4 regions of the Erwinia sp. PME.40.26/001 genome follow, and region 3 is predicted to be linked to each of the others. Evidence: predicted binding sites of a transcription regulator. Region 3 holds the regulator's gene; each other region holds the start of a gene.
The links. The regulator Fur, encoded in region 3, represses iron uptake genes when iron is present. The targets are predictions, from matches to a motif close to ATAATAATGAGAACNACTATCAA.
Positions count from the first base shown of each region.

Region 1 (7,642 bases), on a different contig from region 3:
GCATCTGGAGAGCCTGAATGATGTGGTGGGCGGCGTCACCGGTATTCGCGTACGGGAAACCGTACCCGATCCCTTTTTTGATGCCGCCGACGAGGTGGTGCTGGTGGACCTGCCGCCGGACGATCTGCGCCAGCGGCTGAAAGAGGGCAAGGTCTATATCGGGGAGGGGGCCGAGCGTGCCATTGAAAACTTCTTCCGTAAAGGCAACCTGATTGCCCTGCGCGAGCTGGCGCTGCGGCGCACCGCCGACCGCGTGGACGACCAGATGCGCGCCTGGCGCGACACCCAGGGGCGCGAGAAAGTCTGGCACACCCGCGATGCGATTTTGCTGTGCATCGGGGACAACAGCGGCAGCGAAAAGCTGGTACGCAGCGCCGCCCGCCTTGCCGCCCGGCTCGACAGCGTGTGGCACGCGGTGTATGTCGAAACCCCCCGACTCTATCGCCTGTCTGAAGCGCGGCGGCGCGGTATTCTGCGCACGCTGCAGCTGGCACAGGATCTGGGGGCGGAAACTGCGACCCTCTCCGACCCCAGCGAAGCCAACGCCGTGCTGCGCTATGCCCGTGAACATAACCTCGGCAAAATTATTATCGGCCGTCGTCCTGCCCGGCGCGGGTGGCGTGAGCGTTTTGCTGACCGTCTGGGGGAGCTGGGGCCGGACCTCGATATCCTTATTGTCGCGCTGGACGATCCGCCACCGGATGCCGTCAGCCCGCTGGCCCCGCGCGCCGGGGGGAGCGAAGGTAAATGGCGAGCTCAGATGAAGGGCTGCGCCGCCGCGCTGCTGCTGTGCGCGCTGGTCACCGTCGCCGGACGCTGGCTGCTGCCCGCCGTCGACTCCGTCAACCTGGTGATGGTCTATCTGCTGTCGGTGGTGATTGTCGCCCTGCGCTATGGCCGCTGGCCGTCGGTGGCGGCAACGGTCATGAACATTGTCGCGTTCGATCTGGTGTTTGTGGCACCCACCGGCACCATGGCGGTATCGGACGTGCAGTATCTGGTGACCTTCGGCGTGATGCTGGCGGTTGGGGTCATCGTCGGCAATCTGACGGCCGGGGTGCGCTATCAGGCGCGGGTGGCGCGCTACCGTGAGCAGCGCGCTCACCATCTGTATGAGATGGCGAAGGCCCTCAGCCGCGCCCTCAGCCAGCGTGATATTGCCACCACGCTCCAGCGCAGCGTGGAGAGTACGCTGCAGGCCCGCAGCGAACTCTATTTGCCCGATGAGCAGGGTGAGCTGGTGTCGGTGGGCGATACGCACCTCAGTGCCGTACCAGACCGGGCCATTGCGCGCTGGAGCTTTGATAAAGGCCAGCCCGCCGGGGCGGGAACCGATACGCTGCCCGGCGTCCCCTGGCAGATGCTGCCGCTAAAAAGCGGCAGGGAAACGCTGGGCCTGCTGATCCTTGAACCGCTGAATCTGCGCCAGCTGATGATCCCGGAGCAGCAGCGGCTGGTGGAAACCTTCACCGTGCTGATCGCCAACGCGCTGGAACGGATGAATCTCAGCCAGCGCGAGGCGGTATCCCGCCTGGCCGCCGAGCGTGAACAGCTGCGTAATGCGCTGCTGTCGGCGCTGTCCCACGACCTGCGCACGCCGCTGACGGTCCTGTTTGGTCAGGCGGAAATTCTTACCCTGGATCTGGCGTCTGAGAATTCACCTTATGCGCCTCAGGCCAGCGCGATGCGTGAGCAGACGCTGAATACCATTCGTCTGGTGAACAACCTGCTGGATATGGCGCGTCTGCAGTCCGGCGGTTTCCTGTTACGTCGCGAGTGGATGGCGCTGGATGAACTGGTCGGCAGCACGCTGCGTCAGCTGGCACCGCTGCTGGCCGGACGCAACGTCACGCTCAGTCTGCCGCCGATGCTGCTGATCGACGTCGACGGTCCGCTGATGGAACGGGTATTAAGTAATCTGCTGGAAAACGCGCTGAAGTACGGGGGAACGGGGGCGGATATCGGCATCAGCGCCACGCAGCCGGCGGCGCAGCAGCTCCAGCTTGAGGTCTGGGACAGCGGGCCGGGCATTGTTTCCGGGCAGGAAAAGCTGATTTTCGAGAAGTTTTCACGCGGCGACAAGGAGTCGGCGGTGCCGGGGGTCGGGCTGGGACTGGCAATCTGTCAGGCGATTGTCACCCTGCACGAAGGGACGATCCGGGTGGAGAACCGGCCGCAGGGCGGGGCTCGTTTTATCATCACGCTGCCGCTCACCCCACCGCCGGTGCTTGAAGACTATATTACGTCAGACACGACGCAATAAAGGCAGCGGCACGCGCGGCACCCTGCGCCGAAATGGTGTGACCCACGCCCGGTTCATACTGGCTGCTGACCTGTACGCCCAGCGTGCGCAGACGTTGCTCTGCGGATTCACTCTCCTGCACCGGGATCACCTCATCGGCCATGCCGTGTACCAGCAGCACCGGGGTATTCAGCTTGGGGGTGAACGGCGGGGGGGACGACAGGCGGCCGGAGAACGCCACAATGCCAGCCAGCGGCCAGCGGCCGGATACCAGCGCATCCAGCGCCATGATCGACCCCTGTGAGAAGCCGGCCAGTACTACCTGGTCGGGACGGTCACTCATCTGATGGTGGTCGAGGATCGCCTGAAGTGTCTGGTCAAACGCCGCCCGCGCTTCCGCCACGCGGGCAGGGCGGTTTTCCGGGGTGACGCCCGTCAGACTGAACCACTGCCAGCCTGCGCCGTGTTCAAAATGTACAGGCGCATTGGGGCTGGCAAAGCACACGCCCGGCAGCGTGGATGCCCAGTGGTCGCCCAGGCCCGCCAGGTCATCGCCGCTGCTGCCGACGCCATGCAGTAAAATGACAAGTCCCTGCTTCATTGTTGTCTCCTGAAATCAGTTCAAAACCGCTGTTTCCGGGCAGGAAGGCCTTATCTGCCATCAGCAGAGGCGGGCTTACAGCTTATCCTTGCGTGACATACTGTCCAGATAGCCCATCACAAAGGCTGACAATACAAACGTCAGGTGAATGATCACGTACCACAGCAGTTTATTATCCGGGATATTCTTCGCATCCATAAACACCCGCAACAGGTGGATGGAGGAGATCGCCACGATGGAGGCGGCCACCTTATTCTTCAGCGAGCCGGAATCCATCTTGCCAAGCCAGTTGAGCTTCTCTTTATGCTCACCGATATCCAGCTTGGAGACAAAGTTTTCGTACCCCGACAGCATCACCATCACCAGCAGTCCGCCTACCAGCGTCATGTCAATCATCGACAGCAGCACCAGCACCATGTCATTTTCCGTTATCTCAAGCACGTGCGGCAGCAGATGGATCAGCTCCTGGAAAAATTTAATCGCCAGCGCCACTAATCCCAGCGACAGCCCGAGGTATATCGGAGCCAGCAGCCAGCGCGCAGAATAAATCAGGTTTTCGACAAAACGTTCCATAGCATCCAGTTCACCATTCAACAGGGCGGACAGTATACCTGATGGCTGAAGCATTTTTTCAAGACGCGGGGGGGTAAAATCGCGGAATTTAAGCGACTTTACGTTGGGAGCCGCAACAACAGGCGATGTTTTGCCCTGGCTCAAGGGGCGGGTCGTTCCTGCACACCCGCCTGTCCGGCGGGGTAACTGCCTGCGTTGCGTCGATAAATCGCCGGGCTACAGGTTATTTTCCCGATGGGACAGGTCATCCTGGCTGCCCTGCGGCAGCAGGTCGTTAACCGGGCGCATGACCTTCTTCAACTGGCGCTCGTAGCCGAACGGGCTGCCCTGACCGCGATCGCTCTGCGGGCTGGCCGCCGCCTGGCTCACCACGGGGAAGAACATCACCGCCAGCAGGGCGGTCATTCTGGCAAACTGTGACACGTGGGCTCCGGGCTTAGTGATACTGACGGTACTGGATACGGTAATCACGCGGGGTGACGTTAAAGTGTTTTTTAAACACCCGCTGGAAGCACTGCTGGGACGAAAAACCGAGATCCGTCGAAATGGTCATAATGGTCTTCGTGGAGCTGACCAGGCACTGCGCGGCCTGATCGAGGCGGCGGCTGCGAATAAACGTCGCCAGGGTGATGCCTTTCTGCTGTTTAAACGCGCGCTGCAGGTGCCACTTTGAGTAGCCTGATTTGGCGGCTACCGTTTCGATATTCAGACCTTCTTCCAGGTGATCGTCGATCCAGTCGACGATCACGTCGACGATTTCATTTTTCATGTTGAACTCCGCGATGACGGGCGACATGCGCCCACTCCTGCCTTAATAGCACAAGGAAGTTAGTTATTATTTTGATTTTATTGGAATAAATGCGATATGAAAAAAAACGAATAACATATCAAAAAAACGTGGAAGGGATGGTATTCGAGCGCTTAAAATAGTTCAAATAGATAATTTTAATCTTGGATAATAGATACTAACTATATGCCATCGAATATGGACCTTAACCTGGTCCGGGTGTTTATCGCGATTTATGAAACGCAGAGCGTCAGCGGGGCCGCTGCACGTCTGTATATCACCCAGCCTTCTGCCAGCTACGCCTTAGCCCGGCTGCGGGATGCGACGGGAAATGAGCTGTTTAAACGCAGCCGTAAAGGCATGTTGCCCACCCCCACGGCCACTCAGCTGTATACCGTATTTAAAAAATCCCTGAGCGGTATTGAGAAGGCGGTGGCGGATACCCGCAGCTTCTCGCCGGACACATCCTTTCACAAATTTCGTCTCGCCCTCTCTGACCTCGGTGAACTGCTGCTGCTACCAGGCCTGGTGCAGCACCTGCGCACTGTGGCCCCCAACGTCCAGCTGGAGGTGATCCCCGTTGAGATGCGCAAACTGGATGAGTGGCTGCTGACCGGGAAAGTTGATGCTGCGCTGTGTAGCCGCAATGAGAGTATCTCACTGGCCCAGCGTGATCGGATCATGGATGAGCGCTACGTCTGCCTGTTGAACCGGGCACATCCGCGCATCGGAGAGACGCTGACGCTGAGTGCGTACCTGGAAGAGCAGCATATTATTGTGTCGACCATCAGCGGGCATTATCTGGTCGAGGAGCGGATCAAAGAGTATGGCTTTGAGCGCCGGGTAGCGTTGGAGGTGCCGCACTTTGCCGCGCTGGGGGAGCTGATCGCTTCCAGCGAACTGCTGGTGACGCTGCCCTCCAGCGCGGCAAAAATTTACGTGGCGCGCGGCAACGGACGGGTTATCGAGCTGCCGTTTAAGCTGCCGAATCTTGAAGTGTACCTCTATGCGCACACGGAGATCGGCGATATCACGGCCAAAACCTGGTTTTACACGACGCTGAAAGAGACCAGCCAGCGGCTGATGGCGCGCTGATCACCCCTCGCGGCGCGGACCCCGGCTCCAGTACGCCATAAAGCTGATGCACTCCGGCGACAGACCGCGCTCGCCAATCAGATAGCGGCGTAGCTGCTTGACGGCGCTGGACTCGGCAGCCACCCAGCCGTGAAAGCGCTTATCGCCGCTGTCGGCGCGATCCCAGAGAATATCGCCTTCGCTTTCTTCATGCAGCTCACCGTGTACCAGCGCGCTGGCAGGCAGGATCACCTGCTGCTGTACCGCGCTCAGTAACGCTTCGCCATGGGATGCTCCGATCACTTCGCGCGGCAGCCAGTGAATATCGGCAAACCGGTAGTGGCTGAGGTCAACACAGTCGCCACGCTTCGGCACTTCGAGGAACACCTGCAGCTGCGGTGGGTTATCCCAGCCAGCCAGCTGCTCCAGGATCGCCTTTGCTGCCGGCAGCGCCGTTTCGTCCGCCACCACCAGCGCCCGTTCAACGTCCGGGTGCGGGTCCCACTCGTAGCCGCCGCTGCTGGTCGGGCAGGCAAGGTTGGGTGCCACCATTTGTAGCGCCGCACCCGGCTCCGCCGACAGCGCCCACGCCGACGCCGGACCTTCGGTGCCGTGCATGACAAATTCCACTTCCACCTCAGCGGCTTCTGTATTGACATGACGGAGGGTATAGGTGCGCGCAATCGGACGGCTTTCCTGCGGCATGGCCCGCGCTTTCTCCCACCAGGTTTTATCCCCTTCGTCGGTCAGCGATGACGGCGTGCCGTTAAGCGACGGAAAAAGCAGCTTAATGCGCTGGTCCGGCGCCTCCATCTTCATCTGACGGATCTCCTGGCCGCTGAAAACACAGCACAGTAACGACGGTGAAAGTACCTGCTTACGCGCCAGCACCACATTAAATAAGCGATTACCCTGAACACCCGCCATAAATCCGCCTCGTAAAGCTGAAAGCCGCGCACGTATGACAACGTGCATAAGGCCGGCAAGAATAGCAAAGCTAAATGATAATGAGAATGAGTATGAGCCTTCTTTACATGCAGGCCGCCGTAATAACGGATTGATCCCGGCACGAAAAGCGGTCAACGTAGGCCTTTCCCTGTGGTAACTGCGGAGCACGCCGATGTCCCTGATGGTCCTGACACAGCTGGCCGATATTCCCGCCAGTCAGTGGGATGCCCTGACCCCCAACGATCAGCCTTTTTTACGTCATGCGTTTCTTTCGGCGCTGGAGGAGAGCGGCGCGGTCAGCCGCGCCAGCGGCTGGCAGCCGCAGCATCTGCTGTGGCTGGAGGACGGGATGCCACGGGCCGCGATGCCGGGCTATGCCAAACAGCACTCCATGGGTGAATACGTCTTCGATCATGCCTGGGCCGAAGCCAGCGAACGGGCAGGCATCCCTTACTATCCTAAATGGCTGTCGGGGGTGCCGTTCAGTCCGGTCAGCGGCGCACGGCTGCTGGGCGATGAGCAGGCGGCCGCGCAGCTGTTGCAGGCAGTGCCGACGTTCCTCGAACAGCAACAGCTGTACAGCGGTCATATTAATTTCAGCGATGACCGCGTCAGGCAGGCGCTGCAGCAGGATCCGCTGTGGCTGCCGCGCCTGGGCTGCCAGTACCACTGGCACAACCGGGGTTTTCGCGACTTTCAGGATTTCCTCGATCTCCTGACCTCACGCAAACGCAAACAGCTGCGTAAAGAGCGCGAGCTGGTCGCCAGCCAGGGCGTGGAGTTTGTCTGGTATCAGGGCGCGGAGCTGAATGAAGCGCAGTGGGATTTTGTCTATGCCTGTTACGCCAATACTTACCTGATTCGCGGCCGCCAGCCTTATCTGCCGCGCACTTTCTTCAGCCTGCTGGCAGAACGGATGCCGCAGGCGATCCGCGTGACGATCGCCAGCCAGCGTGGGGAGCCGGTAGCAATGGCCTTCAGCCTGGTCGATGGTGACACCTTCTACGGCCGCTACTGGGGCTGTCTGGAGGAGTTCAACCGCCTGCATTTTGAAACCTGTTTTTATCAGGGCATGGAGTACGCTATTGCACACGGGCTGAAGCGCTTTGACGCCGGGGCGCAGGGCGAGCATAAGCTGATCCGCGGATTTGAGCCGGTGCTGACCGAATCCTGGCACCGGCTGCGCCATCCGGGCTTACACGCAGCCGTTGCTGATTTCCTGCAGCAGGAGCGCGACGGGGTGCAGGCATGGGCAGCAGAGGCGCGTTCGGCCCTGCCGTGGCGTCAGTCCCTGGAGTAAGAAGAATCGTACTAAGGATAATCTGGTAAATATCTTTATCCGCTGATGAAATAGCGTCAGACAGCAGTCTTATTTCCTGACATAAGCAAAATTCATCAGCTTAATCACCCGGTTAAG
Region 1 is NZ_JBVHNP010000003.1:251,171-258,812, reverse strand. Features, by position in the region: gene kdpD (two-component system sensor histidine kinase KdpD) at 1-2,263, shown strand, start outside; gene ACZ3HG_RS11660 (alpha/beta hydrolase) at 2,241-2,843, opposite strand; gene ACZ3HG_RS11655 (TIGR00645 family protein) at 2,919-3,416, opposite strand; gene ACZ3HG_RS11650 (hypothetical protein) at 3,633-3,839, opposite strand; gene ACZ3HG_RS11645 (helix-turn-helix domain-containing protein) at 3,853-4,185, opposite strand; gene ACZ3HG_RS11640 (LysR family transcriptional regulator) at 4,390-5,298, shown strand; gene ACZ3HG_RS11635 (siderophore-interacting protein) at 5,299-6,204, opposite strand; gene ACZ3HG_RS11630 (GNAT family N-acetyltransferase) at 6,398-7,525, shown strand.
Region 1: the regulator Fur is predicted to act here: its motif matches at 6,279-6,301, upstream of ACZ3HG_RS11635 (siderophore-interacting protein).

Region 2 (7,642 bases), on a different contig from region 3:
CTCGGCCTGCAGTACGAACACCGCCCCCTGTCGGTATTTGGTGATTTTGAGGCGTTCGCTAAAATCAATCCGGCGGTCAAAGCCCCGACGCTGATAACGGATGACCAGCAGATCCTGATGGAATCTTCACTGATTATCCGATATCTGCAGGATCTGTCGCCGCACACCTCTGCGCTGCTGCCTGAATCCGCAGAGGACAGGGTGAGGGATGTGAGCCTGACCGGCCTGGCACTGGCGGCCTGTGAAAAAGCGGTGCAGATCGTTTACGAACGGCGTCTGCGGCCGGAGGAAAAACAGCATCAGCCCTGGGTCGACAGGGTGACCCGACAGCTTCACGGCGTATGGCAGGCGCTGGAAGGGCATCTGCAGGTACACTCTCCCGCTATCCTCACCGACGGGGGGATCAGTATCGCCGTGGCGTGGCGTTTTACCTGCCTGATGCTGCCGGATGTGGTCAGCCGTGCGGATTACCCCGGGGTGGACAGCTTCAGTCAACTGGCCGAACAGCGACCGGCTTTTCTCGCCGCCCCGGCAAACTGAAACGGCAGGCCCGCCGAATTTTTTCCGGGCGGGATCAGAACGGGCTGGGGTGGCGGGCGGTCACCCGCTCTCCGCTGACGGGGTGAACAAAATCCAGTTCGCTGGCGTGCAGCATCAGCCGCGTGGTCTGCTCCGTTCCCGGCAGCAGACGGCCGCCGTACAGGTCACACCCCAGGATGGGGTGACCAAGCTGCTGGCAGTGAATACGCAGCTGATGGGTTCGCCCGGTCTCCGGCATCAGCTGCACCCGCGTTAACGGCACGGAGAAACCTTCCTGCGGTGCAGGGGACAGGCGCTCAATCACCCGATAGCGGGAGCGGGCGGGTTTGCCGTTAAGCGGGCAAATCGACATCCGTGGAAACAGCGCCGGATCTTTGGCAATCGCCGCGTCTATCACGCCTTCATTGTTCGCCAGGTGCCCGCAGAGCAGGGCGCTGTATACCTTGCTCACGGTGCGCTGGCTGAACTGACGGCAGAGGGCGGCATTCACTGCCTTATTGCGCGCCACGACCATCAGCCCGGAGGTACCGAAATCCAGACGGTGGACCAGAGTACAGCCTGGGAAGATCTTCACCAGACGGTGATGCACCGAATCAAGATTTTGCGCATTTTTCCCCGACAGGCTCAGCAGCCCGCCGGGCTTATTGATCAGTACCAGATGGTCATCCTGAAAGAGGATCTCAATGTCGTCATGGCAGGGTGGAGCAATAAAGTCATCAATAATGGCAGACATCAGGCGGCCCGGAGCGAGAGTGGGGGCAGGGAGTACCCCGGCTGAAAGCGTAAATGAAAAAGCCCGCTTAAGTTTCCTTAAGCGGGCTTCTCGAATTTGGCTCCTCTGACTGGACTCGAACCAGTGACATACGGATTAACAGTCCGCCGTTCTACCGACTGAACTACAGAGGAATTGTTGGAACGGGGCGCATCATATCCAGCGGGGCAGGGGATGTCAAAGCCTGATTTCACGCTTTTGGTTCAACTGCTGAATAAAGCAGCACCTTCCTGGCAGCGGTGTGAGTTTCCCCACAATAATGATGCTTTTGCGGCATGCCTTGCAGGGTGTGACGGGGCTTGCAGCCGTGTTGCACTTATTTTCGTCAGGGTGATCACGTTTATTTCATTTTGACGTTGATACGCTAAGTTTCGGTATATACATTCCATGGATGTTGAATGTTTGTTTCATTTTTCTCCCACCCTAAGGACCCACCATGAAAAAAGTCAGAATCGGGCTGATCGGTACCGGTTATATCGGACGCTGCCACGCAATCGCTTATGCTCAGGCCCCGACGGTCTTTAACCTGAAAGGGGAGCTGGTGCGTGAGATGCTGGCAGAGGTCAATCCGCAGCTGGCGAGCGCGCAGGCGGCAACGCTGGGGTTTAACCGGTCGACCGGTGACTGGCGGGAGCTGGTGGCGGATGAGAATATTGATGTGGTCGATATCTGCGCGCCTAACTTCCTGCACAAAGAGATGGCGCTGGAGGCAATCCGGCACGGTAAACATGTTTATTCAGAAAAACCGCTGGCGCTGGACGCGGCCGATGCTGAAGAAATGGTGCGGGCGGCGGAAAAAGCCGGGGTGAAAACGCTGGTCGGCTTCAACTATATGAAAAACCCGACCAGCCAGCTGGCGAAAGAGATCATCGCCCGGGGGGAAATTGGCGAAGTGGTGCATTTTTACGGCACCCACAACGAGGACTACCTGGCTGACCCGCTGACGCCGCTGGACTGGCACTGCCAGAAAGCACTGGCGGGTCTGGGGGCGCTGGGCGACCTGGCGGCGCATATCGTCAATATGGCGCACTATCTGGTGGGCAATATTGATGAAGTCAGCGGCGATATGATGACGGTGATCAAACAGCGCCCGGACCCGAAAAATCGCTCGCTGATGCGTGATGTGGAAAACGAAGATCAGGCCAGCGCACTGCTGCGCTTTGCTAACGGTGCGCACGGGGTGATTGAAACCTCGCGCATTGCCTGCGGCAGCAAAATGGGCCTGACCTACGTAGTGACGGGTACCAAAGGCAGCCTCCGTTACACGCAGGAGCGCATGGCGGAACTGGCGCTGTATATCCATGACGATCCGGCAGGCCGCCAGGGCTTCAAAACCATCCTCACCGGCCCGGCACACCCTGACTATGCGGCATTCTGCATCTCTGCCGGGCACGGCATCGGCTTTAACGACCAGAAAACCGTAGAAGTCCGCGATCTGATTAACGGTATTGCCGCCGGGGATCGCATGTGGCCTGATTTTGCAGAAGGCCTGCAGGTATCGAAAGTGCTGGAAGCGATAGCGGTTTCAGCCGCGGAGCGGCGCTGGATGAAAGTCTGACGCGCTGTCAGGCCGGGGGGACCCGGCCTTTTTCATTTCTCTTCCTGCCCGTCCGCACCGCCCCGCGATAAGCCGTTTAATTTGTTCGCCATTAAATGTATGATAATAAGACTCATTTGCAACGTAATGGCCAAGATGAAAAAACCCTTCTCCTTCCCGGTATTGTGCGCAGTACTGGTTGCCGCCGCCCTGATCTTTGTGGTGTCTGTCCGCAGCTGTTCAACACAGCATATCGCCGATCGGCCGGACGCTTCGCAGGCGGCTGTGGTGCCTGCTCCAGCCTCAGCGGAGGCACAGCAGGGCTGGCCGCGCACCCTGCAAACCCCCAAAGGGCCTCTGACCCTGAAGCAGGCCCCTGAGCGTATCGTCTCTACCAGCGTGACCATCACCGGCACCCTACTGGCCATCCATGCGCCGCTGGTCGGGTCCGGCGGCACCAGCCGTAACAGCACGGTGTCTGACGATCGCGGTTTTTTTAAGCAGTGGAGCGCCGAGGCCGCTCAGATCGGGCTGAAGCCGCTGTATATCACGGAACCCAACGCCGAGGCGATTGCCGCGGCTGCACCGGACCTGATCGTGATTTCCGCTACCGGGGGGGACTCGGCGCTGAAGCTGTACGATCAGCTCTCCGCTATCGCCCCGACACTGGTGATCGACTACGGCGATAAAAGCTGGCAGCAGCTGGCGGTACAGCTGGGGGAGATCACCGGGCATGAGAAGGACGCCAGTGCGGTGATTGACCGTTTCGAACAGCGGGTACAGGCGGTCAAACAGGCGATTGCGTTACCGCCGCAGCCGGTCTCGGCGCTGGTTTACTACGAAGACGGCCGTGGACTGAACCTGTGGACGGAGGCGTCTGCGCAGGGCAAGCTGCTGTCGGCGCTGGGCTTTACGCTGGCGATGCCACCCGCAGACGTACACGGTGGCACCAGCATGGGCAAGCGTAACGATATTATTCAGCTGTCAGGCGAAAATATGGCGGCAGGACTGACCGGGAAAAGTCTGCTGCTGTTTGCCGCAGATGATGCCACTGTAGGCAGGGTACGGGCGAATCCGTTCCTGGAGCATCTTACCGCGGTAAAAAACAACCAGGTGTATGCAATGGGGCCGGATACCTTCCGCCTCGATTACTTCAGTGCCAGCAATATGCTGGACAGTATCGAACGGCACTTTAAAGCCCGCTAAGCGGACCGTTTGACAGAAGGCCCGCCTGTTTGTCCGGCCGGCCCCTGTCAGATGATGCCGGTTACGAATGGGTTACCGGCTCTGACGCCTCCGACGGGGCAGGGGGCGCTGTCGTCAGCGTTGCCCGCCGCAATGTCCCTACCAGACCGGCCAGCACCACCGCGACACCGGCCGCTGCCGCACCGAACGACAGTACGCTCACCACCGGCGTAAACAGCTTACCTAATACGCCCAGGCCCAGCGCCCCTACGGAATCTCCCGTCACATCCTGAGCAGTACCCAGACTGTTGACGCGCCCCAGCAGGTGGTCAGGCGTATGGTGCTGAATCAGCATATATTGCAGCAGCGAAGCAATGGCATTGCAGTAGCCGTATACCACCAGGGCGAGCAGGGCAGGAATAAAGTGGCTGTAAAGCCCCAGCGAAGCAATCGCCAGGAACGCGCAGGTGGCGCTGACCAGCACCAGAATCCCCGGCCGTCCGTGACGCGGTACCCAGCCGCTGGTAAAGGCACCTATCATCGCCCCCAGCGGGACGGCGGAGTACATCAGGCCAATGGCGGAGGCATCCGCGTGATAGCTGATGGCCAGCGCCGGAAAGAGGATGCGCACCGCGCCAACAATGCTGACCAGCATGCCCAACAGCACCACGGAACCTACCACTTTCTGCCGGCAGACAAACTGAATGCCGCTGGCCAGCGCGCGCAGCGGGTGTTCCGGCTCCTGGGCGTCCGGTTTCATCGTCGGCAGGCGTACCAGGGGGATCAGCGTGGCCAGCGTGCCGATGGCAGCAACAGCAAACGCCCAGCCGACGCCACCGGCGACAATGATCACCCCGCCAATCGCCGGGGAGAGGATCGCCCCGAGGCGCACGGTCACCATACTCAGCGCCCCTGCCGCACCGAGATTTTCCCGGCCGACCAGCAGCGGGATCACCGCCATCAGTGCCGTCATCCCCAGCGCCCCAAAGAAGCCATCCCACGCCGCCAGCACATACAGTGCCCACAGCGACGGTGCGGGAAGAAACGCATTGAGGCTCAGGGCGGCAAAGCCAATACCGCAGGTACCGCGGGCAAACAGGATCAGCTTACGGCGGTCAAGGCGGTCCGCAAGGATGCCGCCGAGCATTAAGCCAATAAACATACCGACCCCATCCAGCATCACCGCGACCCCCACCTGCAGGGTGGAGCCGGTCATGGCCTGGATCTGGATCGGCACGCCGACGGCCAGCATGCCCAGCGAGAAGACGGACAGCATGCGGGCGCAAAAGATGGCGCGGAAAGGGGCGTTATTTTTCAGCAGACTGAAATCAAGCAGGATGGAGGGCTTAGCCATGAGTGTCCATGTGTGTTGATGGGCCGGTGCCTGGCGGCCGGAACGCTGTCCGGTGCGGCGCGTAAGGATGCCGATGTTTTTCTGGCGGTGCGCATGGTAACATATTCGGTTAGTAACGTTAATGATAATAATACTCATATTCATTTGCATGTATGGAGGATCTGTCAGGGATGTCATTGCAGCACGCTTCCCCTCGTACCACTCCACTGTCGGCAGGTATTTCACGCGCCGGCGGTGTCATTATCTGCCTGTGCCTGCTGGCGGCCGTCAGCCTGGCAAGCCTGATGCTGGGGGCCAAATCCATTGCGCCGGCCGTGGTGTGGCAGAGCCTGTCCGGTCAGTTGACCAGTGCTGACAGCATCATCATTCTCAATGCCCGTCTGCCGCGCACACTGGCCGGGATCCTGGTCGGCCTGGCGCTGGGCGGTGCCGGGGCGGTGATCCAGGCGCTGACGCGCAATCCGCTGGCCGACCCCGGCATACTGGGTGTTAATGCCGGAGCCAGCTTTGCCATGGCCGTGGGCATCACCCTGTTTGGCGTCAGCGGCATGGCCGGCTGGCTGGGGTTTGCCTGGGGCGGCGCGCTGATTGCCAGTATTGCCGTCTGGGCGATTGGTACCCTCAGCGGGGGACGGGTGAATCCGGTCCGCCTGACGCTGGCAGGGGTAGCGCTGAGTGCGGTACTGGGCGGACTGACCTCCTCACTGTCGCTGCTGAATCCGCAAACCTTTGATCAGCTGCGCTTCTGGCAGGCGGGAACGCTGGATATCCGCACAATGGACAATCTGCTTATTGTTGCTCCGGCGATTGTGGCGGGAGCGGTGCTGGCGCTGGCAGTATCGCGTTCGCTGAACAGCCTGAGCATGGGCGAGGACATTGCCGCCGCGCTGGGCACAAGGGTGGTGCTGATCCGCCTGCTGGCGCTGCTGGCGGTGATGCTGCTCTGCGGATCGTCTACCGCGCTGGTGGGGCCGATTGGTTTTGTCGGCCTGATGGTGCCTCATGTGGCGCGCTGGTGGGTGGGGGCCGACCAGCGCTGGATACTGATCTATTCATTTTTAATGGCCCCGGTGCTGCTGCTCACCGCCGATATTGCCGGGCGGTTTATGGCGCAGGGCGAATTACGGGTGTCGATTGTCACCGCGTTGATTGGGGCCCCTGTTCTGATTTGGCTGGTCCGTCAGCGCAGGCATTAGGCTTTGTTACCTGCCATTTTGCAGCCCGGTTGAGTTGAAGCCGGGCTTTAAGGGAGATCTGCATGCACAGCAGAACGTTAATAATAGGGCGCGCGGACGGCTGGCTGAATCTGCGCCTGTCATCCCGGGTGATGTGGGTTAACCTGACGCTGCTGCTGCTGGCCGTTGCGCTGGCGCTGTTTGCCCTGTGCTACGGCACGCTCAGTATTCGCCCCGGGCAGGTGTGGCAGGCGCTGCAGGGAGAGGGACCGCGCGGTATTATCACCGTCATCCGGCAGTGGCGTGCGCCACGCGCGATGTTAGCACTGGTGCTGGGGGCCGGCCTCGGCGTCAGCGGCGCAATCTTCCAGTCAGCCATTCGTAACCCGCTGGGCAGTCCGGACGTGGTCGGTTTTAATACCGGCGCTTTTACCGGCGCACTGGTGATGATTATCGCGTTTGGCGGCGGCTATTATCAGATTGCGGCAGGGGCACTGGTCGGCGGCATCGGTGCGGCGGCGCTGGTCTATCTGCTGGCCTGGCGTCAGGGCATTGTGGGTTTCCGCCTGATTATCGTCGGTATTGGCGTCGGCGCGGTGCTTTCCGCGCTGAATACCTGGCTGATTATCAGCGCTTCGCTGGAAAGTGCCATGAGTGCGGCGCTGTGGGGGGCCGGATCGCTGAACGGTATCACTTGGGCGAAAGGTCAGCCTGCGCTGCTGCTGGTGCCGCTGACGATTCTGGTCGCGCTGCTGCTCAGCCGCCGTCTGCAACTGATGGAGATGGGCGATGACAGTGCGCGGGCGCTGGGGATCAGTGCAGAATCCAGCCGCCTCTGGCTGATGCTGTGCGGCATTATCCTTACGGCGATTGCCACCGCCAGCGCCGGGCCCATCGCCTTTATCTCTCTGGCCGCCCCGCAGATCGCAAAGCGGCTGACCGGCGCACATGCTGTGCCGCTGTTCTCTGCCGCCACAACCGGGGCGCTGCTGCTGCTGCTGGCAGACGTCGTCGCGCAACATGCTTTTAACGGGATACAGCTGCCGGTGGGGGCCGTCACGGTCAGCATCGGCGGGCTG
Region 2 is NZ_JBVHNP010000001.1:1,214,841-1,222,482, reverse strand. Features, by position in the region: gene ACZ3HG_RS05920 (glutathione S-transferase) at 1-540, shown strand, start outside; gene ACZ3HG_RS05915 (RluA family pseudouridine synthase) at 575-1,273, opposite strand; tRNA gene ACZ3HG_RS05910 (tRNA-Asn) at 1,371-1,446, opposite strand; gene ACZ3HG_RS05905 (Gfo/Idh/MocA family protein) at 1,749-2,870, shown strand; gene fepB (Fe2+-enterobactin ABC transporter substrate-binding protein) at 3,006-4,055, shown strand; gene entS (enterobactin transporter EntS) at 4,117-5,388, opposite strand; gene fepD (Fe(3+)-siderophore ABC transporter permease) at 5,559-6,584, shown strand; gene fepG (iron-enterobactin ABC transporter permease) at 6,647-7,642, shown strand, end outside.
Region 2: the regulator Fur is predicted to act here: its motif matches at 5,510-5,532, upstream of fepD (Fe(3+)-siderophore ABC transporter permease).

Region 3 (7,642 bases):
CTCAACGGCTTCTTTCTCAATCTTCTCGCGGTGTTCAGCACCGAGGAAGCTTTCGCAGTAGATTTTGTAAGCGTCTTCCGTACCGGAAGGACGGGCTGCAAACCAGCCATTTTTGGTCATCACTTTCAGACCACCAATGGAGGCCCCGTTCCCCGGAGCTGCCGTCAGACGCGCGGTGATAGGATCGCCCGCCAGGGTATCAGCACTGACCATTTCCGGAGACAACTTAGACAGCGCGGCTTTCTGAGCCGACGTGGCCGGTGCCTGGATGCGGTTGTAGCTTGGGGCACCAAAACGCTGCGCCAGTTCATCATAGTGCTGCTGCGGATTCTTACCGGTAACCGCTGTAATTTCGGCTGCCAGCAGGCACATGATGATGCCGTCTTTATCGGTCGACCACGGCGTGCCGTCGAAGCGCAGGAAGGATGCCCCTGCGCTCTCTTCGCCACCGAAACCAAAGCTGCCATCAAACAGACCGTCGACAAACCACTTAAAGCCCACCGGCACTTCCACCAGTTTACGGCCCAAATCGTCAACCACACGGTCAATCATCGCGCTGGACACCAGAGTTTTACCCACGGCAACGTCCTTGCCCCACTGTGGACGATGCTGGAACAGGTACTGTATAGCAACCGCCAGATAGTGGTTTGGGTTCATCAGGCCCGCAGGCGTAACGATACCGTGACGGTCGTAATCAGGATCGTTGGCAAAAGCCAGATCGAACCTGTCACGCAGGGCCAGCAGGCCCGCCATCGCCGACTCAGACGAACAGTCCATACGGATCACACCGTCGTGGTCGAGGTGCATAAAGCGGAAAGTCTGGTCAACGGCATCGTTAACGATGGTCAGATCCAGCTTGTAGAATTCCGCAATACGCTGCCAGTAGGCAATACCAGAGCCGCCCAGCGGATCAACACCAATTTTCAGGCCTGCTTTCTGGATTGCCGGGATGTCCACGATCAGCGCCAGACCTTCGATGTAAGGTTGGATCAGATCCTGTTCCGTCAGGTGACCGCTGGCCCAGGCCTGATCCAGCGAGATGCGTTTCACCTCTTTCAGGCCTTCTTTAATCAGCGCATTAGCGCGATCTTCCACCACCTTCGTGACGTTGGTGTCGGCAGGCCCTCCGTTTGGCGGGTTGTATTTAATGCCGCCATCTTCCGGTGGATTGTGTGAAGGGGTGATCACAATACCATCCGCCTGCGCACCACCGGTTTTATTGTGTTCGAGGATCGCATGGGAAATAGCAGGCGTTGGCGTGTAGCCGTTATCCTGCTGTACGATCACATCCACACCGTTGGCGGCCAGCACTTCCAGTACCGAGATGATGGCCGGCTCAGACAACGCGTGGGTATCTTTACCTACGTAGCAGGGACCGGTGATACCGTTCTTTTTACGCTCTTCGGCGATCGCCTGCGCGATAGCCAGAATGTGGGTCTCATTGAAGCTGTGACGGCCCGCGCTACCGCGATGGCCGGAAGTGCCAAATTTCACCGCATGTTCTGCGTTACCCAATTCAGGCTGCAGGACATAATACTGAGATGTTAATTGTGCAACGTTAATCAAATCGCTCTGCCGGGCTGGTTGTCCGGCACGGGGGTGATTGGCCATTGGCGCTTCTCCCTGACGCTTCAGTTAGAGGGTACCGCAAACTTTCTCTGTCAGTTCCACCGGGAACTGCATCGACAGCATGATATGTTCCACCATGCTGCGCTTACGGTCAGTATTTGTGTTGGTTATCACCCAGTACGGCGTGCCCGGAACGTGCTGCGGCTTCGTATGGGTGCCATTCTCGACCAAGGTTTGCTGGTTACCCGCAAAGTAAACGCGGGTACGCCCCTGCAGCGACTCAGTCGCTGCACCAAACGCTTTGGCATCCAGACTGTATAAAGTTGACAGGATCAGCATGAAACGATTTACCGCCCGCTTCTGCTCGGCATACTCGTCCGAAAGCAACAACTCACGCACCGCACGAACGCGATCCTGCGGCCGGGACTCTGTTTTAATGCCACCCGCAACGGGGTCTTTCGCTATCGCAGAGGCGGACACCGCTGACGTCGTCTGACCGGCGGTGAATTTCAGCATCCGGCGCAAAATATCTGATGCACTTTCACCAATATGCTGAGTGTGGCTGGCAATATAGCGGTATAGCTCTTCGTCGACTTCGATCGTTTTCATCTTTATCCAGTACGGTTAGTGCTTGTATCAGAACCCGGTTCCTCAGGGACGCACGATCTCGTCACCGTCGCGGTGTTTAACCTGGCCAGTTCTAACATCAGGATTATAAAGTTAAATCCTGCCGGGGTGTAGCGCCATGCCCTTTTCAGGGCAAAAGTAGGAATATGCCGCAAAAAGATCATCTCCGTCATTCGCACCAGCGGCAGAAATTGTGGGATCCATGATACCCTAAGCCCTCGTGCCAACTGTAAGAACTTTCGCTATGAATTTGAATTTCCGCCTGCAATCTGAACAATCTGCGACTGACGGACTGCCGCTGGTGCTGATCCACGGCCTGTTCGGCAGCCTGGACAACCTGGGCGTACTGGCCCGGGGATTAAAAGACGATCGCCGTCTGATTCAACTCGATGTACGCAATCACGGCTTGTCTTCGCGTGCGCCAGAGATGGATTATCCCCTGATGGCACAGGACATTCTGGATACGCTTGACGGCTTGCAGGTCGATCGCTTTAGTGTGATCGGGCATTCAATGGGCGGGAAGATCGCGATGGCGCTGACCGCACTGGCTCCCGACCGGGTAGAGAGCATCGTGGTGATTGATATTGCTCCGGTGGCGTACACCACCCGCCACCATGATGACATTTTTACTGCCCTGAACGCCGTGACAGACGCGGCTACCACTTCACGCAGCGAGGCAGCGGCGCTGATGCGGCATTCCATTAACGAAGAGGGCGTTATCCAGTTCCTGCTCAAATCGTTTCATGATGGCGAATGGCGCTTTAATGTTCCCGTGCTGCTGGCCTGTTATGACCGTATTATTAGCTGGCAGTCTCTGCCCGCATGGCCGCATCCGGTGCTGTTTATTCGCGGAGACCGCTCACCGTATCTGGCCGATGAATATCGTGATGCCCTGCTGTCCCAGTTCCCGCAGGCCCGTGCTCACGTGATAACCGGTGCCGGGCATTGGGTACACGCCGAGAAGCCTGAGGCCGTTTTACGCGCCATCCGTCGTTTTTTTGCGTTGTAGGAACCAGATAACGAATGCCATCAATGCACCAGTAGGGTGAAGAATGACGGGGATAAATGATTGTCGTCACCTCTTTCGCTGGGGTATGATGGCGCGCTAAAATTTTGCCGTTGCTGCTCCTTCAGACGGCATAACGGACCAATTCATCAGTCATCCAGCCTTTCAGTACGACGATTCCTATGGCAAAAGAGAACACGGACCGCACAACGATCGATCTGTTCGCAGATGAACGTCGTCCGGGACGACCCAAGACTAACCCGCTGACGCGTGATGAGCAGCTGCGTATCAACAAACGCAATCAGCTCAAGCGTGATAAAGTGCGCGGCCTGAAACGCGTTGAGCTGAAAATGAACAGCGATGCGGTGGATGTCCTGAACCAGCTGGCCTTCGAGCGTAATATGAGCCGGAGCGAGCTGATTGAAGAGATGCTGCTGGCACAGCTGCAACGCCATCAGCTCTGATGCCATCCGGGCCTGAGCACTCAGCGACAAAACCAGCAGTATTACTCATTTATCCGCTTACGGCGGTCTGTTATCATTAACGATATCTGCTAAAAAATCAGCAGTCACCATATCATTAAGATTCAAGAGGTTATTAAACTCATGGCACTCGTCGGCATTTTCTTTGGTAGCGATACAGGCAATACCGAAAACATTGCAAAAATGATCCAGAAGCAACTGGGGAAAGATGTTGCAGAAGTTCGTGATATTGCTAAAAGCAGCAAAGAAGACCTTGAAGCCTTTGATATTCTGCTGCTGGGCATCCCAACCTGGTACTACGGTGAAGCCCAGTGTGACTGGGATGACTTCTTCCCAACGCTGGAAGAGATCGACTTCAACGGTAAACTGGTTGCTCTGTTTGGCTGTGGCGATCAGGAAGATTACTCCGAGTACTTCTGCGATGCGATGGGCACTATCCGTGACATCATTGAGCCTAACGGTGCTGTCATTGTTGGCCACTGGCCGAGCGAAGGCTATCACTTCGAAGCGTCTAAAGGCATGGCAGATGACAACCACTTCCTTGGCCTGGCCATTGATGAAGACCGTCAGCCTGAACTCACCAACGAACGTGTTGAGCAGTGGGTAAAACAAATTTCTGATGAACTTCAGCTGCAAGACATTATCGAAGCATAGCCATAACAGCTTGATGTGGGAGGTATCTCACATCAAGTGAGTGGTTTTTCCTATAGAAGTAATAGATACATGTTTGTAACTTTCACCTGCAAAACTGTACAATAACCCCATCGGTTACCCGCTTTCTCAGCGCAAGCCCCATTATTGAGGACGTGAGTCGCCCCTGGGCGATGAGATGAGGCAGATCGAGATGTTAACCCAGCATAATTCGGGCGCGCGCTTCCCTGGATGTAACGACATTTATCCTTACATCCCTTGCGGTTTCAGGCTTCCCTTTTGGTTTTCATTTCGGATTATCAGTTCTATACTGAAACGCACTCATTTTTAGCGCCGACCGATGTTCAGGGCTTTTCAGCCACTAAGTGACTCGCAAAGTAACAGGACAATATCCGCATGACTGACAATAACACCGCATTAAAGAAGGCCGGCCTGAAAGTCACGCTTCCCCGACTGAAAATTCTGGAAGTGCTTCAGGAACCAGAGGGCCATCACGTCAGTGCGGAAGACTTGTACAAACGCCTGATTGATATGGGCGAAGAAATTGGTCTGGCCACGGTTTACCGTGTACTGAACCAGTTCGATGACGCGGGGATCGTTACCCGCCACAACTTTGAAGGCGGTAAATCCGTTTTCGAACTGACCCAGCAGCACCATCACGATCACCTGATCTGCCTGGACTGCGGTAAAGTCATTGAGTTTAGAGACGAATATATTGAGGAGCGTCAGCGTGAAATCGCTACGCGTCACGGCATTAAACTGAGCAACCACAGCCTGTATCTTTATGGCCACTGTTCGCTGGGTGACTGCCGTGAAGACGAGACTCTGCACGACAAGTAATCTGATCAACTGAATGCAAAAACCGATGGCTATGCCATCGGTTTTTTTATGCCTGCGTTACAGTGTGTCCTGACGGCTGACACGCTTTCCGTCCGCGCTGACAGCACGGATCATGATGCCGCCACTGACTTCAGGCGGGGTCTGGCTGTCGTAACGCTGCCACTGCTGACCTTCATCACGGCTGAACTCGATCGTTACGCCAGGAAAAGCCGTATTCGCCAGCAGTTTCCCCCCGACAATACGTGCCCCTGGCACCGGTAATCGGTAACCCACGTCGTATCTGTCCAGTTTTGCCAGCTCACGCTGGCCGAGAATATTGGCGAATCGCTGCCAGTCCTGACGCAACGCCTGCTGGTCAACCCAGTGCGTTTTCCCTCCCTGATACGTTTTACCCGCCTGATAATCCTGTTCCCAGGCCGCGCGGTGCCATGCCCGCTCAGCGGCGGAGAACAGACGGGGATAGATCATATATTCCATATCCTCATCGGTACGTACCGTCTCACTCCACAGCTGTGCCGACATGCCCGCCGCCCCCGGCCAGGGTTTGTTGGACATGGCAGTGAAGAACTGACCGTCGCGGTCAACGGAGGTTTCCGCATTCTGCGGCAAATTGTCCGGCGCAAAGCTGAACATTTTGCGCTCGTCATTAAACCGGGTCCCCCAGTAGTAGCCGCGCTCCAGAGGATTCACCTCATAGGGAAAATCCATATAGAGGTAATCAGGGTTAGAAACAATCACCTGATAGCCCTTATTTGCCCAGTCATTGATGGTGTCGAACCCGCCCCAGTAAAGCGTATCCCAGAAATTCACCGCCACTTCCGGTGTGGCAAACGCTCGCGCATTCTGTGCGTCTTTCAAACCATCCTGCCAGGCCTGCATTCTGTTGATACCGTGTGCCTTGACCAACTCGCTGACTTTCAGTGCAAAGTAGCTGGGCAGATGTCCCAAATCGCTGACCTTGCCCGAAGCAACCATCGTCTGGCAGGCCTGCGATTTCGCCCACGGCTGATCCTCACGGCTTAAATCAAGCTGTCCTTTGCCCGCTTCGGGGTGCCTGATATCCGTATAGCCGACGCCAAGACGAATATTTTTCGCCTCATCGCCGCCAAAATGCCAGCTGCGCAGTGGTTGTCCGGCATCACGGTGCATCTGCTGGATTTCAGCGATGACCTTATCGGCAAAGCGTAAAGAGGAATCCAGGCAGGGGTTCAAATAGCTGGTGCGATCATAAAGCTGAACGGAAGTGGTATTGGAATTATCGCCAGGATCGACCAGCCGGTACTCTGATGCCCGTTCCTGTTGCCCTGCTTTCATCAGGTGCTGATAGCGCGCTTCCATGGCAATCACGGCGGCCCGCGCATGCGCAGGCATATCCACCTCCGGCAGCACCTGAATGCCGCGCGCCTGCGCGAATTTGACGATATCAATATAGTCCTGGCGGCTGAAGTAGCCACTGCCGTTGTTGTCATTGAACGGTCCGGAACCCAGCTGCGGTAGCAGGCAGTGCTGCTCCTGAAGATCGTGACAGCGCTGGCTGCCTACCGCCGTCAGTTCCGGCAGCCCCGGGATTTCTATCCGCCAGCCTTCGTCGTCTGTCAGATGAAAGTGGAAGACATTCATTTTCCAGGCTGACATCTGCTCCAGCATCTTCAGGATCGCTGTTTTACTGTGAAAATTGCGTCCCACATCAAGGAAGACGCCACGGTAGGCAAAACGTGGTGCATCATCAGCCTGCAACGTGGCGATGCGGTTGCTGCCGTCCGCCGGCAGCAGTGACAGGATTGACTGCAGACCATAGAAAACGCCCTGATCATCATAGCCTGTCACCGCGGCACCCTCTTTGGCGATGGTCAGCCGATAGGCACCCGGGATGGCAGGGATATCTTTCACTGCAGCAGGATCAATACGGGTCGCTATCGGGTAGCCCGCCGCATTCAGAGTCACACCGAGTGAAGAGAAGCGCTGTTTTATTGCCTCTGCCCGGTCTGCTGGCAGCGAGGCCAGGTCGAGGCTGACGCCGCGGCTGAGATCCGCGTCTGCATCTGTCACTTTAACGGTCAGCGGAGTGGGAACGATTTGACCACGCAACTCGTCGGTGGCCAGGCGTTTGATATCGCTGTTTTTCTCGTAACGGCTGTCGGCCTGCATCAGGATATTCCTGTCGTCAGGCGTGCGCTTCCACCTATCGCCAAAGGGGGCAACAAAGCGGGAAAGGTCTTCGGTATCTGTCGCCTCAATAATTTTTGGTTTGGCATCCCCGGAGGTCACATACCAGCGCGGCATGACATCGGTCATAAACAGCTGCCAGTACTCGTTGACGACAGGGATAGTGACAGAAGCCCCGGCGGCAATCCCCGCAAACTTTTCAGTCGGCTCCAGTCGGGTCAGATCTCCGACAATATGGACCATACGAAACTGGTCGCTTTCAACGGCCAGGGTTTTATGGACATTGCTCATGTAGATTGCC
Region 3 is NZ_JBVHNP010000004.1:32,474-40,115, forward strand. Features, by position in the region: gene pgm (phosphoglucomutase (alpha-D-glucose-1,6-bisphosphate-dependent)) at 1-1,611, opposite strand, end outside; gene seqA (replication initiation negative regulator SeqA) at 1,636-2,178, opposite strand; gene ybfF (esterase) at 2,441-3,205, shown strand; gene ybfE (LexA regulated protein) at 3,385-3,666, shown strand; gene fldA (flavodoxin FldA) at 3,808-4,338, shown strand; gene fur (ferric iron uptake transcriptional regulator) at 4,732-5,175, shown strand; gene ACZ3HG_RS13040 (family 20 glycosylhydrolase) at 5,233-7,642, opposite strand, start outside.

Region 4 (7,642 bases), on a different contig from region 3:
CCATTTTACCGACAATCTCAGCGTTGACCTGCTGGCGGCCGAAGCCAATATGAGCGTCTCGGCGTTTCACCATAACTTTAAAGCGGTGACCAGCACCTCGCCGCTGCAGTATCTGAAAAGCTATCGCCTGCATCAGGCGCGCATGATGATGTTGCAGGAGGGGATGAAAGCCAGCGTCGCGGCCATCCGGGTCGGTTATGAAAGCCCGTCGCAATTTTCACGCGAATTCAAACGCTACTTTGGCGTCACGCCGGGAGAAGAGATGTCCCGGATGCGCCAAGGGGGGTAGGTGGCCGATCCGGCAGGGGGCATTATATCAAAGGTTTACCGACTGGAAAATTAACAAGGCCTTGATAATTAGTAAGAAAATCTAAATAAAATAATGTATTGAGAAGATACTTAAAAAGCCATATATTGGCCGCGTTTTATGTAGGGCCCACTATTTACTTAATTCAATTAATTCAACTGCGGCGTTAATGATACCCCCGGTTGTAGGAGAGATATGATGACGGATAAAGTCCGTATTGATACTTTAGATGCCAAATCTTTTGATGGAAACAATGAGACCTATTTAGCCAGACAGGCTGAGTTTGAATCTAATGTAAGGAGCTATCCACGTAAATTGCCGTTTGCAATTGCGAAAGCTCAGGGTGTTTGGATCACTGATGTTGAAAATAATCACTATCTTGACTGCCTTGCCGGCGCGGGAACGCTGGCGCTTGGACATAACCATCCGGACGTTTTACAGAGCATCCAGAATGTCATTACCAGCGGCTTGCCGTTACATACTCTCGATCTGACAACGCCGTTAAAAGATCAGTTCTCAGAATACCTGCTGTCCTTACTGCCAGGACAGGGGAAAGAGTACTGCCTGCAGTTCACCGGTCCGTCCGGTGCCGATGCCGTTGAAGCCGCGCTGAAGCTGGCGAAAAAAGTGACCGGCCGTGCCGGTGTGATCAGCTTCTCCGGTGGTTACCACGGGATGACCCACGGCGCGCTGTCGGTGACCGGTAACCTGTCACCAAAAGAAGCCGTCGATGGCATGATGCCAGAAGTGCAGTTTATGCCTTATCCGCACCAGTACCGCTGCCCGCTGGGCATTGGTGGTGAAGCGGGTGTTAAAGCGCTGACCTACTACTTCGATAACCTGATCAACGACGTTGAAAGCGGCGTGCGCAAGCCTGCGGCCGTGATCCTGGAAGCCGTACAGGGCGAGGGTGGGGTTAACCCGGCACCGGCCGAGTGGCTGCAGCGTATCCGTCAGGTCACTCAGGAACACGGTATTCTGCTGATCATTGATGAAGTACAGGCCGGTTTCTGCCGTACCGGTAAACAGTTCGCCTTTGAACACGCGGGCATTGAACCGGACATCATTGTGATGTCAAAAGCCGTCGGCGGCGGTCTGCCTCTGGCCGTGCTGGGCATCAAAAAGCAGTTCGATGCCTGGTCTCCTGGCCACCATACCGGAACCTTCCGTGGTAACCAGCTGGCAATGGCCACCGGCCTGACCACGCTGAAAATCCTGAAAGACAATAACGTGGCGGCGAAAGTGGCAGAGCAGGGCGAGTGGCTGAAAGGCAAACTGGCTGAACTGCAGAAGCGCTATCCGGTTATTGGCCACGTTCGCGGTCTGGGCCTGATGATCGGCATTGAGCTGGTTAAGCCACAGGAAGCGGCGGATCATATGGGCTGCCATCCGGCCGACGGCGAGCTGTCCGCACTGGTTCAGAAGAAATGCTTCGAAAACGGTCTGATCCTGGAGCGTGGTGGTCGTCACGGCTGTGTGCTGCGTCTGCTGCCGTCCCTGTTGATCACCAATGAAGAGCTGGGTGTTTTCCTGGACAAATTCGAACACGCCCTGCTGTCTGCTGGCGTCAAACCTGTATAACTGGAGTAAGTGATGTCCCGGTTAAACCCGATTCTGGCCGCGTCAGCGCAAAGCACGGATGCGTATCAGCAAGCGATTAAACAGACCAGCGAAGCCGTGGTGCAGTGGCTGCAACAGCCTGAAATGTATCAGGGAAAAAGCGTGGCTGAACTGCGTGAACGCATCCAGCTGGACTTCACCTCTCAGGGCCTGGGCAACCAGGCCGCGATTGAGCGTGCGGTCGAATTCTTCTTAAAAGACAGCCTGTCGGTTCATCACCCACAGTGCGTCGCCCACCTGCACTGCCCGAGTCTGGTGGTCAGCCAGGCGGCGGAAGTGCTGATTAACGCCACAAACCAGAGCATGGACTCCTGGGATCAGAGCCCGTCGGCTACCATTATTGAGGTGAAGCTGATCGAATGGCTGCGCGCTCAGGTAGGCTACCAGCCGGGTGATGCCGGAGTGTTCACCAGCGGTGGCACCCAGAGTAACCTGATGGGCCTGATGCTGGCGCGCGATGCCTTCTTTGCGCGCCTCGGCCATTCTGTCCAGCAGGACGGGCTGCCAGGCGATCTGAGCAAGATCAAAGTGTTCTGTTCCGAAAATGCGCACTTCTCCGTGCAGAAGAATATGGCACTGATGGGACTGGGTTACCGTTCCGTTACGCTGGTGAAAACCGACCGCTTTGCGCGCATGGACGTCAATGACCTGGCTGAAAAGATTGCGCAGGCACAGGCCAACGGCGAACAGATTCTGGCGATTGTGGCCACCGCAGGCACCACTGACGCGGGGGCTATTGACCCGCTGCCGGCGATTGCCAGCCTGGCAGCAGAACATCAGATCTGGGTGCATGTGGATGCGGCATGGGGCGGGGCGCTGCTGCTGTCTGAGAAATACCGCGACTACCTGGACGGCATTGAGCTGGTGGACTCCGTCACGCTGGACTTCCACAAGCAGTTCTTCCAGACCATCAGCTGCGGCGCGTTCCTGCTGAAAGAGGCGCGTCACTACGAGCTGATGCGCTACCAGGCGGCGTACCTGAACTCCGAGTTCGATGAAGCGCAGGGCGTGCCTAACCTGGTATCCAAATCGCTGCAAACCACCCGCCGTTTCGATGCGCTGAAGCTGTGGATGGGCCTGGAAGCGCTGGGCCAGCAGCAGTACGCTGAGATCATCGACCACGGCGTCACCCTGGCGCAGCAGGTGGCGCAGTACGTCACTGAGCAGCCGTCACTGGAGCTGGTGATGCAGCCACAGCTGGCCAGCGTGCTGTTCCGCTATCGTCCGGCCTCCCTGGCCGACGCGGATGATGCGGCTATCGCGCTGCTGAATCAGAAAATTGGTGATGCGCTGCTGGATTCGGGAAGGGCCAACGTGGGGGTGACAGAATCGGACGGGGTAACCTGCCTGAAGATGACGCTATTAAACCCCACCGTCACCCTGCAGGATATTCAGGTCCTGCTGGCGCTGGTGGAAACCACAGCAGAGCAGCTGTAATACGCTGACTGACGCGGGGCAGGCACAATGCCGTTGCCCCGCGAGACATCCAGCCCGGTTATTACCGGGCTTTTTTGCCTTTTACCACCAGGGCGATACTGCCGATCAGACCAATGGTGAGCATAATCAGCGGCAGGATCATCAGGCAGGCCATCACCTGATCTTCATGACGTTTGATAAACGGCACCTGACTGATGGTGTAACCAAACCCGACCAGAATCCCCACCCACAGCAGCCCACTCAACCAGTTAAAGAGCTGGAAACGCCCGTTTTTCAGGCCGGAAATCCCCGCCAGAGTGGGCAAAATCGTGCGTACAAAAGCCAGAAAACGGCCGACCAGCAGCGCCATCAGACCGTGACGATTAAACAGATTCCATGCGCGCTGGTGATACTGCGCCGGTAAATGCAGCAGCCAGCCTTTGACCAGTCGGGTGTTACCCAGCCAGCGGCCCTGGAGATATCCCAGCCAGCAGCCGAGGCTGGCCGCGGTGGTGAGGATTAGCAGCGTGGGTATAAATGCCATCACCCCTTTGGCAATCATCGCCCCGGCGAGCAGCAGCAGGCTGTCACCCGGTAAAAACGCCGCAGGCAGCAGACCATTTTCCAGTAGCAGCGTCAGAAACATAATGCCGTAGACTATCCAAATCACATCCGGATTGGCCAGCGCGGCAAAATCCTGATGCCACAGCGCCTGAACAATCTCGTGTAGTACACCCATTCGTTATTCCCGTTAAACCCATTGCCTTTCTTGATGACGCTATTCTGCTGGCTACGGCGACTGACGGGGTCAGATCGTGCCGTCCCTGCCGTGACAGGATAGCGTCCGTTGCGTTGGCGAATACAACTTCCTTGTCCAGTGTAACTGTAAACAGGTTCCGGCACCTTGATCAAAGGCGCGAACCCACCATGCTATTCATCAAATGTTGAAGTTCAGGCGTCTTCAGCGGCTCAGGCGGTCAAAACCGGCGGCCAGGTCGTCAATCAGATCGTCGACATTTTCCAGGCCGATATGCACACGTACCAGCGTGCCGGTAAAATCGACCCCGCCAGCCGGGCGGATGGCCGCCAGCTCCTCCGGCTGGTTAGCCAGGATCAGCGACTCGTAGCCGCCCCAGGAGTACGCCATACTGAAATGGCTGAAGTTATCCAGGTAGTCCGCCAGCTGCGCGTCACTCAGCCTTTCGTTCAGTATAAAGGAAAACAGGCCGCTGCTGCCGGTGAAGTCGCGCTGCCAGAACGCGTGACCCTGACACTCAGGGAGTGCAGGGTGGTTGACCCGGGCGACTTCCGGGCGTGCTGACAGCCAGTGTGCCACCCGCAGGCTGCTCTCCTCATGCTGACGCAGGCGCACTGCCAGCGTGCGCAGGCCTCGGCTGGTCATGTAGGCGGTATCGGCATCGGCCATCTGCCCCATCAGATAGGAGTTTTCCCGCAGTTGCTCCCAGCAGCGCGCGTTCGCCACGGCAGTCCCAATCATCGCATCCGAGTGGCCAATCAGGTATTTGGTCCCGGCCTGAATGGAGATATCCACGCCGAAGTCCAGCGCCCGGAAAAGGATGCCCGCGCCCCAGGTATTATCGATCATGATAATCGTCTCCGGGGCCTTACGGCGGATCGCCGCGACGATGGCCGGAACATCCTGCACTTCCATGGTGATTGACGCCGGTGACTCCAGAAACACCACGCGGGTGTTGGGCTGGACGAGGTCAGCGATCTCACTGCCGGTACTGTGATCAAACCAGGTGGTGGTGACCCCCAGCTTACTGAGGATTTTGGTGCAGAAATCCTGTGTGGGTTCATACACGCTGCCGCTCATCAGCACGTTATCCCCGGCAGATACAAACGCCAGAATAGCATTGGAAACGGCTGCCGCACCGCACGGATACAGGGCGCAGCCGGCACCGCCTTCCAGTTCGGTCATCGCCTCCTGCAGCGAGAAGTGGGTCAGGGTGCCACGGCGACCGTAGAACAGCTCACCGTCTGCCCGACCAGCGGTGGCCCGCTTCTTATCGGCAACGGTGTCAAAGACCAGCGACGAAGCACGCTGGATGACGGTATTCACTGACCCCTGGGTATAACGTTTGCCGCGTCCGGCACGAATCAGTGCCGTCTCAATTTTTTCGCTGCTCATAAAGATCCTGTGTCATTTTTACCCTTTTTTTAACGTTAACACGCCAGCCGTCTACGCGGTATTCAGCATCGGGTTAAGTGATAAAAATTCACCATCCGTGCGCGCCGGGGAGCCTTCAGTCAACAAACTGAGCAAAAAACACCCAAAAAGTTGTAAATAGTAATGAGAACTACTATCAATTCCCGGCCTTTTTGGTATGATCCGCGAAGTATTTTTCGCTATCAACACTTAGACGTTGGAGACACAGCGTGACAAATGATTTGATGCAGATGGACCTGTCCGTCTGGGGCATGTACCAGCATGCCGACATCGTGGTTAAAGCGGTGATGATTGGCCTTTTGTTGGCATCGGTTGTCACCTGGGCCATTTTCTTCAGTAAAAGCGTTGAACTGAGCGCGGCGCGCAGGCGTCTGAAGCGTGAGCAACAGCAGCTGGCGAATGTCCGTTCGCTGGAAGAAGCCGCCCGGATCTGTGACGGCTTCCAGGGTTACAGTCTCAGCACGCTGCTGATTAAAGAAGCGGAAAACGAGCTGGAACTGTCGGCAGGATCGGACGATAACAACGGGATCAAAGAACGTACCGGCTTTCGTCTGGAGCGCCGTGTGGCGGCCTTCAGCCGTCACGCTGGCCGCGGCAACGGTTTCCTCGCCACTATCGGCGCTATTGCCCCGTTCGTTGGCCTGTTCGGTACGGTATGGGGCATCATGAACAGCTTTATCGGTATTGCGCAGACGCAGACCACCAACCTTGCGGTTGTCGCCCCCGGCATTGCTGAAGCGCTGCTGGCCACCGCGATTGGTCTGGTTGCCGCGATCCCTGCGGTCGTTATCTATAACGTCTTTGCCCGTACCATCGGCAGCTACAAAGCCTCGCTGGGTGACGTAGCCGCGCAGGTTCTGCTGCTGCAGAGCCGTGACCTTGACCTGGCGGCGAGTGAAAGCACACAGCGCGTTCAGCCAGCGCAGAAACTGCGGGTGGGTTAAGTATTATGGCCATGCGATTTAACGAAGATCTCGATAGCAACGGTGAAATGCACGAAATCAACGTCACGCCGTTTATCGACGTTATGCTGGTGCTGCTGATTATCTTTATGGTCGCCGCGCCGCTGGCCACCGTTGACGTTCGCGTCAATCTGCCTGCTTCCACCAGTTCCCCGCAGCCGCGCCCGGAAAAGCCGGTATACCTGTCTATCAAAGCCGATAACCAGCTGTTTATCGGTAACGATGCCGTGACGCAGGAGACGCTGGTCGAGACGTTAATCAGGCAGACTGAAGGCAAGAAGGACACCACCATCTTCTTCCAGGCCGACAAGACCGTCGATTATGAAACGCTGATGAGTGTCATGGATAAGCTGCGGCAGGCCGGGTATCTGAAGATCGGCCTGATGGGCATGGAAACGACGGGCAAATAAATATTCTGTCGAAGAATGGCGGGGGCGGACCTTTTTCCGGTTGCCCCCGGCGGGCTGACTGCAACAGACGGTCAGCCGCACTCGCTACACCTGAATCGCGGGCTCTTTCAGACGCCGCACCTGATACTGCTTCACCAGCCGCTTAATCATTAATGCCCCTGCCAGCCCACACACCGCAGCAATTGTCAGCCAGACGCCCGGCATCGCTTTATCACCGGTGACATGGATCAGATAGCTGCACATCGCCGGGGTAAATCCGCCAAACAGGGCAGTCGCCAGACTGTAAGCCAGCGAGAAGCCCGTTGCACGCACTTCGGCGGGCATCACCTCGGTCAGGTACACCACCATGGCACCGTTGTAGCTGGCGTAGAGGAAGGAGAGCCACAGCTCGGCTTCCAGCAGGTGCGACAGACTGGGTGATCCCACCAGCCAGTGCAGCACCGGCCAGGCGGTGAGGATCATCAGAACGGTGAACAGCAGCAGCAGCGGACGGCGGCCGTAGCGGTCAGAGAGGGAGCCCATCACCGGCAGCCAGAACAGGTTGGAGATGCCGACGCACAGGGTGACAAAGAAGCTCTGTTTGTCACTCATCATCAACACGGTTTTACCGAACGTTGGCGTAAAGGCGGTGATCATATAGAACATCACCGTGGTGGTGACCACCATCAGCATACCGGCGAGGATCAGCGCCCAGTTACTGCCTACCGAACGCAGAATCTGCTTCATGGACGGGTGA
Region 4 is NZ_JBVHNP010000002.1:250,816-258,457, forward strand. Features, by position in the region: gene ACZ3HG_RS08675 (AraC family transcriptional regulator) at 1-289, shown strand, start outside; gene ACZ3HG_RS08680 (diaminobutyrate--2-oxoglutarate transaminase) at 506-1,888, shown strand; gene ACZ3HG_RS08685 (pyridoxal phosphate-dependent decarboxylase family protein) at 1,901-3,364, shown strand; gene ACZ3HG_RS08690 (DedA family protein) at 3,426-4,082, opposite strand; gene metC (cystathionine beta-lyase) at 4,305-5,495, opposite strand; gene exbB (tol-pal system-associated acyl-CoA thioesterase) at 5,744-6,478, shown strand; gene exbD (TonB system transport protein ExbD) at 6,484-6,906, shown strand; gene tcuC (MFS transporter) at 6,991-7,642, opposite strand, start outside.
Region 4: the regulator Fur is predicted to act here: its motif matches at 5,652-5,674, upstream of exbB (tol-pal system-associated acyl-CoA thioesterase).